Regions from separate parts of the Mycobacterium sp. C31M genome, predicted to be linked through region 1. Evidence: riboswitches for the same ligand, from Rfam matches in the RefSeq annotation. Region 1 holds a riboswitch; each other region holds the start of a gene.
The links. Region 1 has a riboswitch for cobalamin ahead of ACLBYA_RS17145 (ABC transporter substrate-binding protein). Riboswitches for the same ligand answer to the same signal wherever they lie in the genome.
Positions count from the first base shown of each region.

Region 2: linked by a shared signal. The riboswitch ahead of metE (5-methyltetrahydropteroyltriglutamate--homocysteine S-methyltransferase) and the one ahead of ACLBYA_RS17145 (ABC transporter substrate-binding protein) in region 1 are both predicted to bind cobalamin.
Region 3: linked by a shared signal. The riboswitch ahead of ACLBYA_RS10280 (class I SAM-dependent methyltransferase) and the one ahead of ACLBYA_RS17145 (ABC transporter substrate-binding protein) in region 1 are both predicted to bind cobalamin.

Region 1 covers NZ_JBKFAX010000010.1:189,886-195,906, forward strand. Annotated here, with positions in the region: gene ACLBYA_RS17125 (hypothetical protein) at 1-130, shown strand, start outside; gene ACLBYA_RS17130 (ABC transporter ATP-binding protein) at 98-880, opposite strand; gene ACLBYA_RS17135 (FecCD family ABC transporter permease) at 877-1,902, opposite strand; gene ACLBYA_RS17140 (FecCD family ABC transporter permease) at 1,899-2,903, opposite strand; gene ACLBYA_RS17145 (ABC transporter substrate-binding protein) at 2,917-3,960, opposite strand; cobalamin riboswitch at 3,993-4,186, opposite strand; gene ACLBYA_RS17150 (STAS/SEC14 domain-containing protein) at 4,191-4,559, opposite strand; gene ACLBYA_RS17155 (LLM class flavin-dependent oxidoreductase) at 4,569-5,537, shown strand; gene ACLBYA_RS17160 (GAP family protein) at 5,551-6,021, shown strand, end outside.
Region 2 covers NZ_JBKFAX010000023.1:2,077-8,097, reverse strand. Annotated here, with positions in the region: gene ACLBYA_RS27545 (cellulase family glycosylhydrolase) at 1-267, shown strand, start outside; gene ACLBYA_RS27540 (glycoside hydrolase family 16 protein) at 331-1,161, opposite strand; gene ACLBYA_RS27535 (hypothetical protein) at 1,352-2,629, shown strand; cobalamin riboswitch at 2,702-2,919, shown strand; gene metE (5-methyltetrahydropteroyltriglutamate--homocysteine S-methyltransferase) at 3,052-5,346, shown strand; gene folP (dihydropteroate synthase) at 5,395-6,021, opposite strand, start outside.
Region 3 covers NZ_JBKFAX010000005.1:252,942-258,962, reverse strand. Annotated here, with positions in the region: gene ACLBYA_RS10290 (helix-turn-helix transcriptional regulator) at 1-329, opposite strand, end outside; gene ilvD (dihydroxy-acid dehydratase) at 408-2,252, shown strand; cobalamin riboswitch at 2,260-2,382, shown strand; gene ACLBYA_RS10280 (class I SAM-dependent methyltransferase) at 2,440-3,216, shown strand; gene ACLBYA_RS10275 (ABC transporter substrate-binding protein) at 3,216-4,211, shown strand; gene ACLBYA_RS10270 (hypothetical protein) at 4,219-4,428, opposite strand; gene ACLBYA_RS10265 (molybdopterin-dependent oxidoreductase) at 4,498-6,021, opposite strand, start outside.

The DNA.
Region 1 (6,021 bases):
GCACGTCAACACGCGCGCTCACCAGCTGTATCGCAGGCTCGGCTTCACCGAGGTCGGACGGACCGGTACCGCGCCTGCGATCCGCATCGAGATGCGCTCAACCCCGCGGGTGCGGCACGACCAACGGTGAGCCGGTGACCGGGTCGGTGATGACGGTCGCGTCGACGCCGAAGACATTGCGCACCATCTCGGCGGTCACGATGTCATGCGGGGTGCCCTGCGCGACGATCTGCCCGTCGCGCATCGCGATCAGGTGATGGGCATACCGCGCCGCCATGTTCAGATCGTGCAGGACCAGCACGATGGTGCGGTCGTGCTGGCGGTTGACCGACGACAGCAGACCCAACACGTCGAGTTGATGGGCGAGATCCAGAAACGTGGTCGGCTCGTCGAGCAACATGATCGCGGGATCCTGCGCGAGCGCCAGCGCGATCCAGACTCGTTGGCGCTGCCCGCCGGACAGTTCGTCGATCGGGGTGTCGGCCAGCTCGCCGAGCTCGGTGGCCTCCATCGCTTGGCCGACGGCCGTTTCGTCGGCGGCGCTCCATTGCCGGAACCAGCGTTGGTGCGGATGCCGTCCACGACCGATCAGGTCGGCCACGGTGATGCCGTCCGGTGCGATCGGCTGCTGGGGTAACAGTCCGATCCTGGTCGCCAGGTGCCGGCTGGGAATCTCGGCGAGGTCGCGGCCGTCGAGGTGCACAACACCGCCCTGCGGGGCCAGCAGACGCGCCAGCCCACGCAGCAACGTCGATTTGCCGCAGCCGTTCGGACCGATGATGGCGGTGATCCTGCCCGCCGGCAGGGCGGCACTGACCTCGCCCACCACGGTCCGGCCGCCGTAGCCCAGCTTCAGGTTTTCGGTGGTCAATGAATTCATCCGGCGGCTCCGATCCGGTTGGCGCGGGCGAGCAGGTAGAGCAGAACGGGTGCGCCGATGATGGCGGTGAGGATGCCGACGGGCATTCCCATGGGCGCGAACAGGAGTCGGGCGGTCAGGTCGGCACTCACCACCAGCAGCGCACCGATGGCCGCTGCGGGCGCAAGGCCGGTATGTCGTTCGGCGAGCAGGCGTCGGGCGATCTGCGGGGCGACCAGCGCGACGAACCCGATGGGGCCGGCGGCCGCGGTCGCCATCGCGGCCAACGTCACCGCCACCAGCACCAGAGCCACCTTGTGCGCCTGCCGGCTGCCCAGGGTCCGGGCCAGATCGTCACCGAGCTCGAACAATCGCAGGTGCCTTCCCAGCACCACCAGAGCGGGCACCGCGATCAGCAGGGTGGCCCCGATGACCGCCACATGCAGGGTGCTGCGGTTGGCCAGGCTGCCGGTCAGCCAGACCGCCGCCGTCATCGCCTCGTGCACATCGGCGCGCGTCAGCAGATATGAGATCCCGGAGGTCAGCAGGGCGGCCACCCCGATGCCGACCAGCACCAGCCGAAAGCCATGCAGACCGCGGCGGTAGGCGATCGCGAGGATGGCGGCCGCGGTGATCAATGCACCGAGCAAGGCGCCGACGACCAGCGTCGCCCCGCTGCCGCCGAGCACGGTCAACACGACCAAGGCCCCCAGCGCCGCACCGGAATTGATGCCGATGACGTCCGGACTGACCAGCGGATTGGATGCGATGCGTTGCAGGATCGCACCCGAGAGCGCAAACGCCGCCCCGACACCGAGTCCGGTGAGCACCCGCGGCAGCCGGTCACCCAGCACGACATCGCGTTCGATGAGGGTGCCGCCACCGGACAGCACGTTCGCCGCGTCGCGCACCGAGATCGGAAATTCGCCGAGCGTCAGCGATACGGCGGCCACGACAACTGCTGCGGCCCAGGCGATCACGGTGATGACGGCCGCGGTGCGGCTGAACCGCAAGGCCAGGCCACCGGCCACGACGGTACTCACAGCCCGGACACCTTCCGGTTGCGGACCAGGTAGAGAAAGAACGGCGCACCGGCCAGCCCGGTGATGATGCCGACCTGAAGCTGCTGCGGTGACACCAGGATTCGGCCGAGAATATCGGCGGCCAGCAACAGCGTCGGCGCCAACACCACCGTCCACGCCATGATCCAGCGGTAGTCCGGTCCGGTGATCAACCGTGCGATATGGGGCACCACCAACCCGATGAACCCGATCGGGCCGGCGATCGCGGTGGCCGCCCCGGCCAACAGGATCACGGCGACGGCGGCGGTGATGCGGGCCGACCACAACCGGGCACCGAGGTTGCGGGCCATATCGTCGCCCAGTGCCACCACATTCAGGGTGCGACTGGTGACGATCGCGGCGAGCATCCCGGCGACGATGAACGGGGTCACCGCGGCCAGCGATGTGCCGTCGGCGCGGGTGAGCGATCCGACCACCCAGAACCGGAAATCGTCCAGGGTGCTGGCATCCAGCAGGGTGATCGCCGAGGTGATCGCGCCGACGAAGGCGGTGAACGCCGCCCCGGCCAGTGCGAGCTTGACCGGGGTGGCCCCACCCAGTCCGAGCGATCCCAGGGTGTAGACGAACACCGCCGCGACGGCCGCTCCGGCGAAGGCGAACCAGACATAACCGCTCGCCGAACTGACGCCCGCGAACGTCATCGCGAGCACCACCGCCAGTGCGGCGCCGGAGTTGATACCGAGGATGCCCGGACCGGCCAGCGGATTGCGGGTGATGCCCTGCATGACGGCACCGGCGACGCCCAGTGCGGTCCCGGCGAGGATGCCCGCGACCGTCCGGGGAATCCGGATGTGCGCGACGATCCGATCCAGATCGGTTGTGGCGGGCCGGGATACCGCGGCCACCACATCGGCGATGGTGACCGTGAAGTTGCCGATCAGGACCGAGGCCAGGGCCACCGCGACGAACACCCCGCCTGCGACAACAAGTCCCAGCAGCCGGTTCCAGCCGCCCTGCAGCACACCGCGGCGGATGTCAGTTGACCCGGTCGGGATGCAGGATCGACGCCACCACCTCGACCGCATGGGCGGCCCGGACACCGGCGGCCCGATCGGAGAACAGATAGGGGTGCACCTGCTCGTTGCGCACCGCGGCCACCCCGGCCAGCGCAGGATTGGCCGCCAGCGTGGCGGCCTCCTGCGCGCCGCTTTCGGCGGTGTAGGAGATATCGCAGCAGACGCTGGTGAGGATGACGTCGGGGTCGCGGCGGATGATCTCCTCGATGTCGACATCGACGTGGCGGCGCTGGGTCAGGTCGGCGAAGGCGTTCACCCCACCGGCATGCTCGATGATCTGGGTGCCGAAGTCGATACCACCGGCCACCCGGTAGCCGCCGTCGTCATCGATCAACATGATCGCCACCGACGGCCGGTCCGCGCCCGCGACAGCCTCCTCGACCGCGTCGATCCGCGCCTGCTGGTCGGCGATGACCTCTTCGGCACGATCCTCGGCGCCGAAGATCGTGCCGAGGTCGCGCAGGTCCTGATAGATGGTGTCGACCCGCACCGCGGCCGGGTCGATGGCCTCATCGGACAGGCCGTCCTCGCTGGGGCACAGCGGGCTCAGAATCCAGGACTGGATGCCCAACTCGGACAGGCTGGCCCGGGTGCCGACGCTGGTGTCGCCGCTGCCCTCGGAGAAGACGTTGTTGTAGCCCGACAGCACGAAGTCCGGGTTGGTGGCCAGCAGGCCGTCGCGGCTCGGCAGCTGCGGCACATAGGGCACCTGCTGCTGGGCGTCGGTGTATTCGGGCAGCACCTGCGAATCGAGGAACGCGGTCCCGACCAGGCGGTCGGAGATGCCGAGCGCGTGCGCGATCTCGGTCGCCGGCTGATACGCGGCGTACACCCGCTCGGGTGGCCCGCTGACGCTCACGTCGATGCCGCAGTTCTCGACGGTCACCGCCTCGGCGGATGCTTCGCCTGTCGGCTCGGAGGTGTCGCTCGCGCAGCTCGCGACGGTAGCGATCACGAATGCCGCGGCAACCGCGGCACGGGTGGGGGACAACGAACGGGCCACGGTCAGCCAGCCTCTCCAGATCCTCGTGGATGGGGTACTTCTGTGCCGTGGCCGGTCTCCTGGCTGACGGGTATGACGCGACATCCCAACCTTCCCAAGACCGGTCGGTCTCAGTGGCCCACCGCGCGGACGCGGCGGAAAGGGAGGTAGCAATTCCCGATCACAGTGGCGAGGGCCGCGCCGGTTTCACACCGGCTTCCCGTTCACCACGGCTGATTGGAGGCTAGCACTCAGCCGGCCGCCCATTGTTTGGCGTCGTCGAGTCGGTCGAGTCCGAACACCGAGATCTCGCCGGGGTAGAGCCAGCCGATGGCGTGGATGGTGTGGGTGATCCATTCGCGGTCGGCCACCACGGCGATGCGTTTGAACGCCGAGTGATGATGCAGCAGTGCACCGAGGCCCATCTTGAGATCCTCGGTCAACCCGCCGGGTCCGAACCCCTCGTAATCGGGCTCGATGACTTCGACGATCCGGATCTCGCCGGCTTTGGCGATCTGGTCCATGGTGGGCTGGAACGCCCGCATCTGTTCCCCGTCGATACGGCCGGACACCCGGATGCCGGTCACCCCGGCCGGCATGTCGGTCAGCACTTCGATCATCGGTTCAGCATCCTCTTCTGTTATGAACGACGGGTGGAAATGGTGGCCACCGCGCCCGCGACGACGGGACCGGCCGATATCGGCGCCTGGGCAGCACGTGTGGAACGTCTCGGATTCGACACCATGCACGTCTCGGAGACCATCCACGACCCGTTCGTGGTCGCCGCGCTGGCGTTGCAGGCGACCCGCACCCTGAGCGTGCGCACCAGCATGGTGCTGGCCTTCCCGCGCAGCCCGATGATCACCGCGTGCTCGGCCTGGGATCTGGCCCGGCTGTCCGGTGGCCGGTTCCAACTGGGTATCGCCTCGCAGGTGCGCGGCAACATCGTCGGTCGCTTCTCGGCGCAATGGTCCGAACCGGTGGCCCGGCTCGCCGACTACATCCGTGCGCTGCGGGCGATCTTCCACGCCTTCCAAACCGGTGCTGCCCTCAATTACGTTGGTACGCACTACGCATTCGACAGGCTGCAGCCGTACTTCAATCCCGGCCCGCTCGAGGGCGCGCCTCCGCAGATCTGGTGCGGCGGGGTCAATGAACGCATGGTGGCGATGGCTGGACAACTGGCCGACGGCTTCGTCTGCCACCCCACCAGTTCGCACCCGACGATCCTGCGCACCCGGACCGTGCCCGCGCTGGCCGGCACGAGGTTGATCGCCAACCCGCAGCCGGTGGCGGCCGCGACGGCCGAGGGTGTGCGTGAATTGCGGGACGTCCGCCGCGACGAGCTGCGTTTTCTGTACCGCACGCCGGCCTACCGCAGGCAGCTGGAACTCATCGGGGTCACCGACCTCGGCGGGCTCGAAGCGTTGATCCCGCAGGGCACCTACGACGAGATCCCCGCGGTGCTCGGACAGTGGTACGCGGGACTGTGCGACGGGCTGACCATCGCCGTGCCGGACACCGACGACGCGGCGCTGACCGAGCTGGTCCGGCAATGTCGGATGATTCCAACCCTGTCGGATCCGGCCGCGCGATAGGACGATGGTCCGCGTGTCCGCAACACTGCTCGCCCAACTGGTCGCACCGGCCATCGTGGTGGCCTGGTCGCCGATGAAGGTCATCCCGGCCCTGGTGCTGGTGTTCAACGCGCCCCGACCGCGGGCCGCCGGACTGGCGTTCCTGATCGGTTCGTTGGTCGGGCAGGCTGCGGCGACGGTGTTGTTCCTCCGCGCCCCGGAACTCGTCGACCGGATCGACCCGAGGCCGACGCCGACGCTCGGCTGGATCCAGATCGCCCTGGCGGCAGCGATGTTCGCCGCGGCCGGCTACACCTGGTCACGTCGCCACACCGTGCTGCGGGCGCCGCGCTGGCTGATCGCGCTGACCCGGATCACCCCGCTGGCCGCCGGTGCGCTGGGTGCGGTGCTGGTGTTCACCAACTTCAAGGTGATGGCCGCCAACGCGACGGCGGGTTACCTGATCGGTTCGGCGGCCGTCAGTTTGGCGGCCACCGGGGTCGCA
Region 2 (6,021 bases), on a different contig from region 1:
TCTACCGAAAGTGACTCGGCAGCAACGGAGTCCACGGACACCCGGACGGCACATCAGGCAGAACGGGCCGAGCGGCAGCCCGAACGGGCGGAACGGCGCGCCGAACGCCAGGCCGAACGGGCGGCGCGCCAGGCCGAACAGGCGGAGCGGGCAGCCGAAAGCACCGGCGAGTCGAGCGATTCGAGTGACTCAAGCGATTCGCAGGCAACAACGGATTCCAGCAACGCCGAGTCGTCGACGTCCGAGGGATCCAGCGGACAGGAGTAAGTCACACCGCAACCGGCCGGGCCACCTCACGTGGCCCGGCCGGTTCCGCTAATTACGGCGAGTTCAGAAGACGCGGATCCAGTCGACGAGCATCTCCGCGGGGTAGCTGCCCCCTGCGGGTTCCCGTCCGCCCGAGCCACCGATGGCGATGTTGAACACCGGGGCCATGGTGAAGCCGGGGTCGTTGAACGGCCATTCCGGCAGCGAGCTCGCCTTGACCGTCCAGAACGGTTCCATACCGGGCTGGTAGTCACGCCAGAAGTACATGCCTTCGGGCTTCCAGGTCATCCGCCAGGTGTGCCAGGCCCCGTCGACCGGATGCTTGAAGGTCTGGAACTGGGTGCCGTCGAGCCGGGCGTGCACGGTGGTGCCCGATGGCCAATCCTGGTTGCCGTACCACTCGAACAGGTCGACCTCGCCACCGCGCACCGGGTTGTCATTGATCAGCCAGAAGGCGGGCCAGGCACCGTTGGTGAGGCAGTTGAGCTTGACGCGGGCCTCCCACGTCGTGCCGACGCCGCCGCGCCAGTTGCCGATGATCTTGGCGCTGGCGAACTTCTCCTGGATGTTGGCACCGGGGCCTTCGGTGGCGCGGATGACCAGGTTGCCGTTGCCGTCCTGGAACACGTGCTCCTGATCGGTGACGTAGCGGCCCATGTTGAACGGCTTGTCCCATTCGACCGGGTTCCGGATGGTCTCGCGCTGCGGGACGATGAACCATGAGGCCGGGTCCGGCGGGGAACCCGCGGGTCCGTTGAACTCGTCCTGCCACAGGATCGGCGGAGCAGCCGCCTCTGGGACCGGGTTGGGCGACAGATCCCCTGGTAGCGGCTCTGCGCGAGCATTCTGGACCGGCAGCGCGGCGGCGGCCGCACCCAGTCCGAGCATCATCATCGCGCTGCGTCGATCAAATTCAGGCACAGCCGAACCATATCCAGCGACGGCGGTTTTCGTGCGGAACCGAGCCGAGCCCCGGCCTGCTGAGGACGTTCTCAGCGACCACGAGGAAGGTCCCAATTGACGCGTATCCTGCGCTACCGTTGCCCGCGGCAAACATCCCGCTAGCTCAGGAGTCGGCAATCCCATGGCCAACAAGGTGTTTCGGCAGACCCTCTCCACCGGCGTGGCACTCGCCGGCGCCGGCGCCATCGCGCTGACTCCGGTCACGGTCGCCCCGCAGATCCAGGCCGTCGTCGAGGCTCCCCGTGTCGTCACCACCGAGGTGATGCCCGCCGGCCTGATCCAGGACCTGCAGTTGATCGCCTCCGGCGCCCAGGCCGCGCTGGGCCAGAGTTACGACGCGCTGACCCGCAAGATCCCCGACCTGTGGTGGACCGTGCACGAGAACTGGCCCGACGAGGACCTGCTGCCGTGGAATTACGCGCTGGTCACCGACATCTTCCTGGCACCCATCACACCGCTGGTCATCGGCCCGCTCAACGACGCGGTCGCCGAGGCGGTGGCCCGGAACTTCCCGGTCCTGGGCGACCAGATCCGACAGATCCCCGAGCTCATCGAGTACGCCTTCGTCCGCCTGGTCGGTCCCATCCTCAGCGCCATCGGCGCCGCCGGGATGGCTCACTACGAGATCTACATGTCGACGACGACCTACCGCATCGAACCGTTCATCGAGGCCATCATCCGGGCGCCGTTCCATGTCATCGACGGACTGCTGTTCGGCGGTTACGGCGACCTGGGCCCGATCCTGCCGGGCCGTGAGGGCGAATACATCCCCGCGCCCGGACTGCTCACACCGTGGGGTCAACAGCCTCCGGTGCGCGATATCAAGACACCGAACGACATCGTCGAGACGACGGTCACCGACGCCAACGCGACCCTGGTCAGCCTGGTCACCGACGCGACCGATCAGATCGAGGATGCCGGCGAGCTCACGACGAGTACCGAGATCGACCCGGTCGCCGAGCTGGTTCCGGAGACGGCTCCCGAGGCCGAGGTCGTGCCTGCGGTCGAGATCATCGAGGAGACCGAGGTCGTCGAGACCACTGAGCCGGTCGAGCCCACCGAACCCGAGGTCGTCGAAACCGAAGTCGTCGAGCCCGAGGTGACCGAGCCGTCGACCATCCCGGTCAAGGTGGAGGAGCCGGCCACCGAGGACACCGCCGATGACGCAGCAGAGTCCGAAGCAGCCGAGTCCGAGGATGCGGACACCGACAAGGCCGCCACCACCAAGCCGGCCAAGAAGGACCCTGCCGCCGGTATTCGCCAGGGATTCAAGGACTTCCGCGACAATGTCGGCCGCACCGTCAAGAAGCTGACGGGTGGCGGCAGCACCTCCCGGGACTCCGGTGACAGCGGCGGCTCCGACAAGACCACCAAGTCGGAATCCAGCTCCGCGGAGTAGCGCTTCGATTGTGGGCCCTGTGCACGTACCGATTCCGTGCACAGGGCCCACCGTCATGTCCGGGCCGTGCGTAGTATCAGCGGCGCAGCTGGTTTGCCGGGGGCGTGTGTTCTGCGCGTCCGGCATCGCAAGAGGGAACCTGGTGAGAATCCGGGACTGTCCCGCAGCGGTATGCAGGAACGACCGCCGTCACAGGCACTGGTGCTCAGCACTGGGAAGCGACGGCCAGTAGGAACATCCTTGGGTGTGCGCCTGTTAGTCCGAAGACCTGCCAACTGTGCCGGGCGCGCCGCGCCCGGCGGCGCATCGCCTCGAGGACTGGGCGTATGGCCGGTGTGGCTGCCGCGTGTCCCACTGCGGTGGCCTCTTCGGTTGCACGTCCAAAGGGCGGTGGGCTCTCCATCGTTGTTGAAGGACTTCGCGTGACAACACAATCTGCCCCTACGTTCACCGCCACCATCCTGGGTTCGCCACGGGTCGGCCCGAACCGCGAGCTCAAGCGGGCCGTCGAGAAGTACTGGTCGAAGAAGATCGACCGCGCCGAGCTCGAATCGGTCGCCGCCACATTGCGCAAGGACACCTGGCAATCCCAGGCCGCGGCCGGCCTGGACTCGCTTCCGGTCAACACCTTCTCGTACTACGACCACATGCTGGACCAGTCGGTCCTGCTGGGCACGCTGCCGCCGCGGGTGGCTGGCGTTTCCGACGATGTGGATCGCTATTTCGCCGCGGCGCGCGGCGGCACCTATGACGGTGCCGATATCGCTCCGCTGGAGATGACCAAGTGGTTCGACACCAACTACCACTACATCGTCCCCGAGATCGGCCCGGACACGACGTTCACGCTGAACCCGGCCAAGATTCTCGCCGAACTGGAAGAGGCCTCGTCGGTCGGCGTCGCGCTGCGCCCGGTGATCGTCGGTCCGATCACCTACCTGGCGTTGAGCAAGGCGGTCGACGGGGCCGACGCACCCATCGGACGGCTCGACGAACTTGTCGGTGTCTATGCCGAATTACTGGGACTGCTCGCCGACAAGGGTGTCGGATGGGTCCAGATCGACGAACCGGTGTTGGTCACCGACAACGTCGACAATGCCGGGGCGTTCGCCGAAAGCGTGTACTCCCGACTCGGCGGGCTGGCCGAGCGGCCGGCCATCTTCGTGGCCACCTACTTCGGTGAACTGACCGATGCGCTGCCGGCCCTGGCCCGCACACCGATCGAGGCCATCGGTGTCGACCTCGTCTACGGCGGCGTGGACGCACTGGCCGCGGTGCCCGAGCTCGCACAGAAGACCGTCGTCGCCGGGGTCGTCGACGGCCGCAACATCTGGCGGACCGATCTGGAGGCTGCGTTGGCCAAGCTGGCCACGCTGCTCGGATTAGCCGGTGCGGTCACGGTGTCCACGTCGTGCTCGACCCTGCACGTGCCGTACTCGCTGGAGCCCGAGACGGAACTCGACGAGGCGCTGCGCAGCTGGTTGGCCTTCGGCGCCGAGAAGATCGCCGAGGTTGTGGCCCTGGCCAAGGGTCTGTCACAGGGCCGGGAGGCAATCACTGCCGAGGTCGAGGCGTCCAACGCCGCAGTGGCCTCACGCAAGGCCGACCCGCGCCTCAACAACGCGGGTGTCCGGTCGCGCATCGCCGAAATCCGGTCCACCGGCGCCGCCAACCGCGGCCCTGCCGCCGACCGGCGCACCGCTCAGCAGGCACGGCTCAACCTGCCGCCGCTGCCGACCACCACCATCGGGTCCTACCCGCAGACCACCGAGATCCGGGTCGCGCGTGCGGATCTGCGTGCGGGCAAGATCGACGATGCCGCCTACCAGCAGAAGATGCGCGACGAGGTCGCTGCCGTCATCACGCTGCAGGAGGAGCTCGACATCGACGTGCTGGTGCACGGCGAACCGGAGCGCAACGACATGGTGCAGTACTTCGCCGAGCAGCTGGAGGGGTTCTTCGCCACCCAGAACGGCTGGGTGCAGTCCTACGGCTCCCGCTGCGTGCGGCCGCCGGTGCTGTTCGGAGATGTGTTCCGCCCCGAGCCGATGACGGTGGAGTGGGCCGAATATGCCCAGTCGCTGAGCAAGCGGCCGGTCAAGGGCATGCTCACCGGCCCGGTGACCATCCTGGCGTGGTCGTTTGTGCGCGACGACCAGCCGCTGGCCGACACCGCGGCGCAGGTGGCGCTGGCCATCCGCGACGAGACGGTGGACCTGGAGAAGGCCGGCATCGCCATCATCCAGGTGGACGAGCCCGCGCTGCGCGAACTGCTCCCGCTGCGGTCCAAGGAGAAGCAGGAATATCTGAAGTGGTCGGTGGAGGCGTTCAAACTGTCGACCGCAGGCGTGCGTGATGACACCCAGATCCACACGCACCTGTGCTATTCCGAGTTCGGTGAGGTGATCAAGGCGATCGCAGACCTCGACGCCGATGTGACGTCCATCGAGGCGGCGCGTTCGCATATGGAGGTGCTCGATGACCTCAATGCCGTCGGCTTCAGCAACGGGGTGGGGCCGGGTGTCTACGACATCCACTCCCCGCGCGTGCCCAGCACCGACGAGATGACCACGGCGCTCCGCGAGGCACTGGCTGCCGTTCCGGCGGAACGGCTTTGGGTCAACCCGGACTGCGGCCTCAAGACTCGTAAAAACGACGAGGTCGTCGAGTCCCTGCGGCACATGGTGGAAGCCGCGAAGACGGTGCGCGCCGAGCGATGACAACAATCGTGCCCCGGAATCGTCGCGATTCCGGGGCACGATCCGTCGTCATACAGCGAGCGCTTCGGTCACCTTGATGGTGTCGATGGTTTCTGGAACATCGTGTACCCGAACGGTATCCACCCCCGCCGACCACGCGGGGCCCAGCACGGCAAGTGAGGCCGCCAACCGACCGTCGACACCCCGGCCGGTGACGCCTCCGAGAAACGATTTGCGGCTCACTCCGAGCAGAACCGGAAACGGTCCACCGCACAGCTCGGGCAGCCGGCGCAGCAGTTCCAGGTTGTCGGCAGTCGATTTCCCGAAACCTATTCCCGGATCGGCCCATACCGGGCGGGCACCGGCTGCGAAGCCAGCTCCGGCGGTGCCCTCCACGAACGCCTTGACCTCAGCGGTCACATCGGCGTACTGCGGGTAACCGTCGGCCAATACCGGCACGGTGTGTGCGTGCATGCTCACATATCCGACCCGCAGCTGCCCGGCCAGGTCATAGAGCTTGCCGGACACATCGTTGATGATCCGCGCGCCGGCACGCACCGCTTCCTCGGCAACCTCGCGATTGCGGGTGTCAACCGACACCACACCGCACCGCGCGAGTTCGGTGATGATCGGTATGACGCGCTCGAGTTCTTCGTCGGCCGAGACCGGAACGGCACCCGGCCGGGTGGATTCACC
Region 3 (6,021 bases), on a different contig from region 1:
ATGTGCGGCGGTGTCGGACCGGCACTCGGCGCCTTGTCGGGACGGTAACCGCCCAGCGCCAACACATAGTCGTGCTCGGCCGGCGAGAGCCGCAGCGCTCGGCCCACCGCTTCCAGAACCTGTTTGGACGGGTTGATATCGCGACCCTGTTCCAGCCAGGTGTACCAGGTGGCGCTCACCCCGGACAGCACCGCGACCTCCTCGCGGCGCAGACCCGAGCCCCGCATCCGGGCCACCTCCGGGAAGCCGAACTCGGCACGTGGCGCCGCAATACGGCGGGCCCGCAGGAACTCGCCGAGGGCGGAGCGCTGGCTGCTGCGGTTGTCCATACGGTCGATGGTAGTAGTGCCAGTACTAGTATCAGCGCCGTCTTCCAGGTAGCGCCCCGGATGGGCAGGCTGTGTGTTATGGCAGAACTCAGGTCTCGAACCGTCACCCATGGTCGCAACATGGCCGGTGCCCGCTCGTTGCTGCGCGCCGCCGGGGTGGCCGGCGAGGACATCGGCAAGCCGATCGTCGCGGTGGCCAACAGCTTCACCGAGTTCGTGCCGGGCCATACCCATCTGCAGCCCGTCGGGCGGATCGTCTCCGAGGCCATCTCCGCCGCCGGCGGTGTGCCGCGCGAGTTCAACACGATTGCCGTCGACGACGGTATCGCCATGGGCCACGGCGGCATGCTGTATTCGTTGCCGTCGCGCGAGCTGATCGCCGACTCGGTGGAGTACATGGTCAACGCGCACTGTGCGGACGCTCTGGTGTGTATCTCCAACTGCGACAAGATCACTCCCGGCATGCTGATGGCCGCGCTGCGGCTCAACATCCCGACGGTCTTCGTCTCCGGCGGCCCCATGGAGGGCGGCACCGCCGTCCTGGTCGACGGCACCGTGCGGACCCGGCTCAACCTGGTCACCGCGATCGCCGATGCCGTGAACACCGATGTCTCCGACGACGACATCGCCCGCATCGAGGAGGCCGCGTGCCCCACCTGCGGCTCCTGCTCGGGCATGTTCACCGCGAACTCGATGAACTGCCTCACCGAGGCGTTGGGTCTGGCGCTGCCGGGCAACGGATCGGTGCTGGCCACGCATACCGCGCGACGCGCCCTCTACGAGAAGGCCGGCAGCACGGTCATGGACATCGTGCGCCGGTACTACGACGACGATGACGCGTCGGTGCTGCCGCGGGCCATCGCCACCCGCGACGCCTTCGACAACGCGATGGCACTGGACATCGCGATGGGCGGGTCCACAAACACCGTGCTGCACCTGCTGGCCGCCGCGCGGGAGGCCGAACTCGACTACACCCTCGAGGACATCGAGAAGCGCAGCCAGATGATCCCGTGTCTGTGCAAGGTGGCCCCCAACGGCCACTACCTGATGGAGGATGTGCACCGCGCCGGTGGCATCCCGGCCATTCTCGGCGAGCTGTGGCGCGGCGGGCACCTGCACGAGACGGTGCACACCGTGCACGCCGGGTCGATGGCACAGTGGTTGCGCGAGTGGGATATTCGTGGAGGGTTGCCCTCGGGCGAGGCCGTCGAACTGTTCCATGCCGCTCCGGGTTGTGTGCGTTCGGCGAAAGCCTTCTCCCAATCCGAACGCTGGGACAGCCTGGACACCGACGCTGAGAACGGCTGCATCCGAGATATGGCGAACGCCTACTCCGCCGACGGTGGCCTGGCGGTGCTGCGCGGAAATCTGTCGGTCGACGGCTGCATCGTCAAGACCGCGGGCGTCGACGAATCGATCTGGAAGTTCAGTGGTCCCGCGGTGGTCGTGGAATCCCAGGAGGACGCGGTCGACGCCATCCTGAACAAGCGGGTGCAGGCCGGCGATGTCGTGGTGGTTCGCTACGAGGGGCCCAAGGGCGGCCCGGGTATGCAGGAGATGCTCTACCCGACCGCCTTTCTGAAGGGCCGGGGTCTGGGTGCGCAGTGTGCGCTGATCACCGATGGCCGGTTCTCCGGTGGGACATCGGGCCTTTCGATCGGCCACGTCTCCCCCGAGGCTGCCGCGGGCGGCACCATCGCGCTGATCGAGGACGGCGATCTGATCACCATCGACATCCCGCACCGCAGTATCCAGGTCGACGTGCCCGACGAGGAACTCAACCGCCGCCGTGAGGCGTTGGAGGCTGCCGGCGGGTACCGGCCGAAGAACCGTGAACGCACCGTGTCGGCGGCGCTACGTGCCTACGCGGCCCTGGCGCTTTCGGCGGACAAGGGCGCCGCACGGGACATCGATGCGGTCTGAGGACGCCTGCTAACCTTTGCGGGCCAGTCACCTCCGCAAGGAGTAGGGAACCCGGTGCGAATCCGGGACTGACGCGCAACGGTGAGGGATGACCCCGAGTCCGAATACCTGCTGGCACCCGCGACGACCGTCGCGGTCTGTCAACGGGTCTCGCTGATCAGGCCCCTGATGTCCGAAGGATCGCCTCGTGTCCGCATCCGCCAGCGACCCGGCCGCACTCGTACGTGCCTGGGATGACCAGCAGTCCGCCTATATCGCAGGTCGCGAGTCGCGCTTCACCGCCATCACCGATGTCATCGGTCTTGCCTGCGGTACCGAACCGGTGGTCGTCGATCTCGCGTGTGGGCCAGGCTCCCTGAGCGCCCGGGTGCTGCAGGCACTGCCCGGCGCGCGCGTCATCGCCGTCGACTTCGACCCTCTGTTGCTCGACCTCGCTGCCAAGACGGTGGCCGTCGAGCACGGTGACCGTGTGCGGTTTGTCGAGGCCGACCTCGCCGATGCGGCGTGGTCGGACGTGCTGACCGATGCGCTGGCCGGGGAAACCGTATCGGCCGTCGTCTCGACAACCGCGCTGCACTGGCTGTCCCCCGACGCCCTGTTGCGTGTCTACACCGCGGCGGCAGAGTTGCTGCCCGGCAACGGGATCCTGCTCAACGGCGACCACTTCCGGTTCGACGGCCGCCAACCGGCACTGAAACGGCTCGCCGACACCCACGACACCGCAACCCAGGAGCGGGCGCATGCCGCGGGTGCGCTCACCTGGGACCAGTGGTGGGCGACCGCCGCGGCGCGCGACGGTGTCGCTCCGCTGGCCGCCCTGCGCGAGGAGCGGTTTGCGCAACGCGGCGCTCCACCGAGTACCGCGGTCGACTTCCACCTTGCCGCACTCGCACAGGCCGGCTTTTCCGAGGTCGGCACCGTGTGGCAGCTACTCGACGACTACGTCGTGTTGGGGGTGAAGTGATGTCGCGCGGCGCGGTTGCGGCAGCCGCCGCGACGGTGTCACTTCTGGCGGCCGGCTGTGGTGCCGACACGACCGATCAGACTGCCTCCCCCACAACACAATCGGTATCACTGCAGAACTGTGGGGTCGAGATTGACATCGCGGGCTCACCGTCGCGGGCCATCTCGGTGAATCAGCCCGCGACCGAACTCATGCTCACCCTCGGATTGGCCGACCGGATGGTCGGGACCGCGTCGTGGAACGACCCGGTGCTCCCGGAACTGGCCGCCGCCAACGCCACCGTCCCCGAACTGAGCCCGGATTTCCCCTCGCTGGAGGTGGTCCTGGAGCAGGAGCCGGACTTTGTGTACGCGACGTTCGCGTACACCTTCTCCGATCAGGGCATCGCCGGCCGGGACCGGTTCCAGCAGCTGGGCATTCCGACATACCTGTCCGCCAGTGAATGCAGCGGGCAGGAGGCAATTCAGCACCGTGCGTTGACCTTCGACGACATCTATGCCGAGATCGCAGATATCTCCCAGGTGTTCGGTGTCGAGGATGCCGGTGATCGGTTGGTCACGTCGATGCAGGATCGGCTCGCGGCAGCCACAAGCGGCTTGGACGCCGCCGACACCACGTTGATGTACTGGTACTCGGCGACCCGGACGCCCTATATCGCCGGGTGCTGCGGTGCGCCTGGGTTGATCACCGAGGCGGCCGGCGCCCGCAACGCGTTCGGCGACAGCCGCCAACTGTGGCCGGAGACCTCGTGGGAGGCCATCCTGGATCGTGATCCAGACGTGCTGGTGTTGGCCGATCTGACCCGCGGTGACGACGGGGACAGCGCCGCGGCCAAGATGGAGTTCCTCGAGAGTGATCCGCTGGCCAGCCGGCTCACCGCGGTGCGCGAGAAGCGCTATGTCGTGGTGCCTGGGACCGCGCTGGATCCGTCGCTTCGCAATGTCGACGCGGTCGAGCAGATCTCGACCGCGCTACGGTCCGTCGCGGACCGCTGACCTGCCCTCAGCCGGCCAGTGCCACGTCCCCGCGGTGTACGTGCACGCAGGCACGCTTGGGTCCCCACACAGTGGGAACGTCAAAGCAGACCACCTTGGGCTGTCCGAACACGGTGGTCTCTTCGACGGTGCCGGCGGCACCTTCGGGAACGGTCTGAACGTCCATCTGATCGATCTCGCGGCGGGCGGTCACAACGTCACCGGTATGCCAAGTCATTTCTCTCCCCAACATCTTCTCTGAATACGTGGGGTGCAACGCCGCGGGAGCGACTTTTATTCGCGGCGATCAGTAGACGTCGCGGACGTACCGCTTGGTCGCGACGAGTTCCTTCTTGTAGTCGTGTGCGGCCTCGGCCGACAGACCGCCATGCGTGCGGATGATCTTGAGTAGGGCCGCGTCGACATCGGCCGCCATCCGGGACGCATCGCCGCAGACATAGAAGTGCGCACCGTCCTCGAGCCAGCGCCACACGTCCGCGCCGTAATCGGTCATCTTGTCCTGCACGTACACCCGTCGGGCCTGATCCCGGGAGAACGCCAGATCGAGACGGTTGAGGAACCCGTCGTCGACCATGTCCTCGAGTTCGTCGCGGTAGTAGAAGTTCTCGTTGCGGTGCTGGTCGCCGAAGAACAGCCAGTTGGGTCCGCGGTGGCCGAGCGCGCGGCGTTCCTGCAGGAATCCCCGGAACGGGGCGATGCCGGTGCCCGGGCCGACCATGATCATCGGGGTCGCGGATTCCTCGGGTGGTCGGAAATTCGGAGACCGCTGTACGAACACCGGCGCGGCGTGCGCCCGATCGGCCAGGAACGTCGAGGCCACCCCGCCGCGGTGCGCGTCGCGCGCGCTGCGATAGCGCACCACCGAGACGGTCAACTGCACCTCCTCAGGGCTGACCAGGGGGCTCGACGCGATCGAGTACTGCCGCGGGGTCAGCCGCACCAGCGCGTCCTGCCATTCCTGCGGTTCGGCCCGCACGGCGAATTCCTCGACGATGTCCAGGCCGTTGCGGTCGGCGAGCCACTTGTCGATTTTGTCCTTCGAACGCCGCAGGATCTTGGCGTCCGGGCAGCGCTCGGCGACGAAGTTGAGCAGGTTCGGGGTGATGCGGCAGATGTCGTAGGAGGCCGTCAGGGCGCCGCGCACGTCGGTCTCGGCACCGTCGACCTCGATCACCTCATTTCCGGACAGCCCGGTCGCCGCCAGCCAGGCCGCCACCGAATCGTCGGAGTTCGTGACGAAGACACCGAGCGAGTCCCCAGCGGCATAAGCTGCACCGTGCTCGGCCACATGTTCGGAGATGTCGAACCCGAACTGGCGCACCTCTTTACGTGCCGACTCCGGGGTCAGCCGGATATTGCGGCTCAACGGTGCCAGCAGCGGCGCGGTGCGGGTCAGCGGGGTCTGCAGCGTGACCGGCCGGACGGTCGGCACGGGCTCGGCGCCGGGCGCCAGGATCGTGGTGATCTGGTCGGCCCAGGCGGCCATCGGCTCGTCGTCGTAGGCCTCACAGTCGATGCGCTCGAGCAGGCGGGTGGCACCGAGGGCGGCGAGCCGGGCGTCCAGTGCCTTGGCGTGTCCGCAGAAGCTGTCATAGGACCGGTCACCGATCCCGAGCACCGCGTAATTCAGGCCGGGCAACTGTGGTGCGTCGGCGGCGGTGAGGCGATTCCAGAATTCCGTACCGTTGTCCGGTGGCCCACCGTCACCGAAAGTGCTTGTCACGAAGATGGTCTGCTCGGCCTCGGCGAGCTGCTCCGGGGTGACATCGTCCATGCTGACCAACCTGGCGCCGGCCAGTCGGCCTGCCAC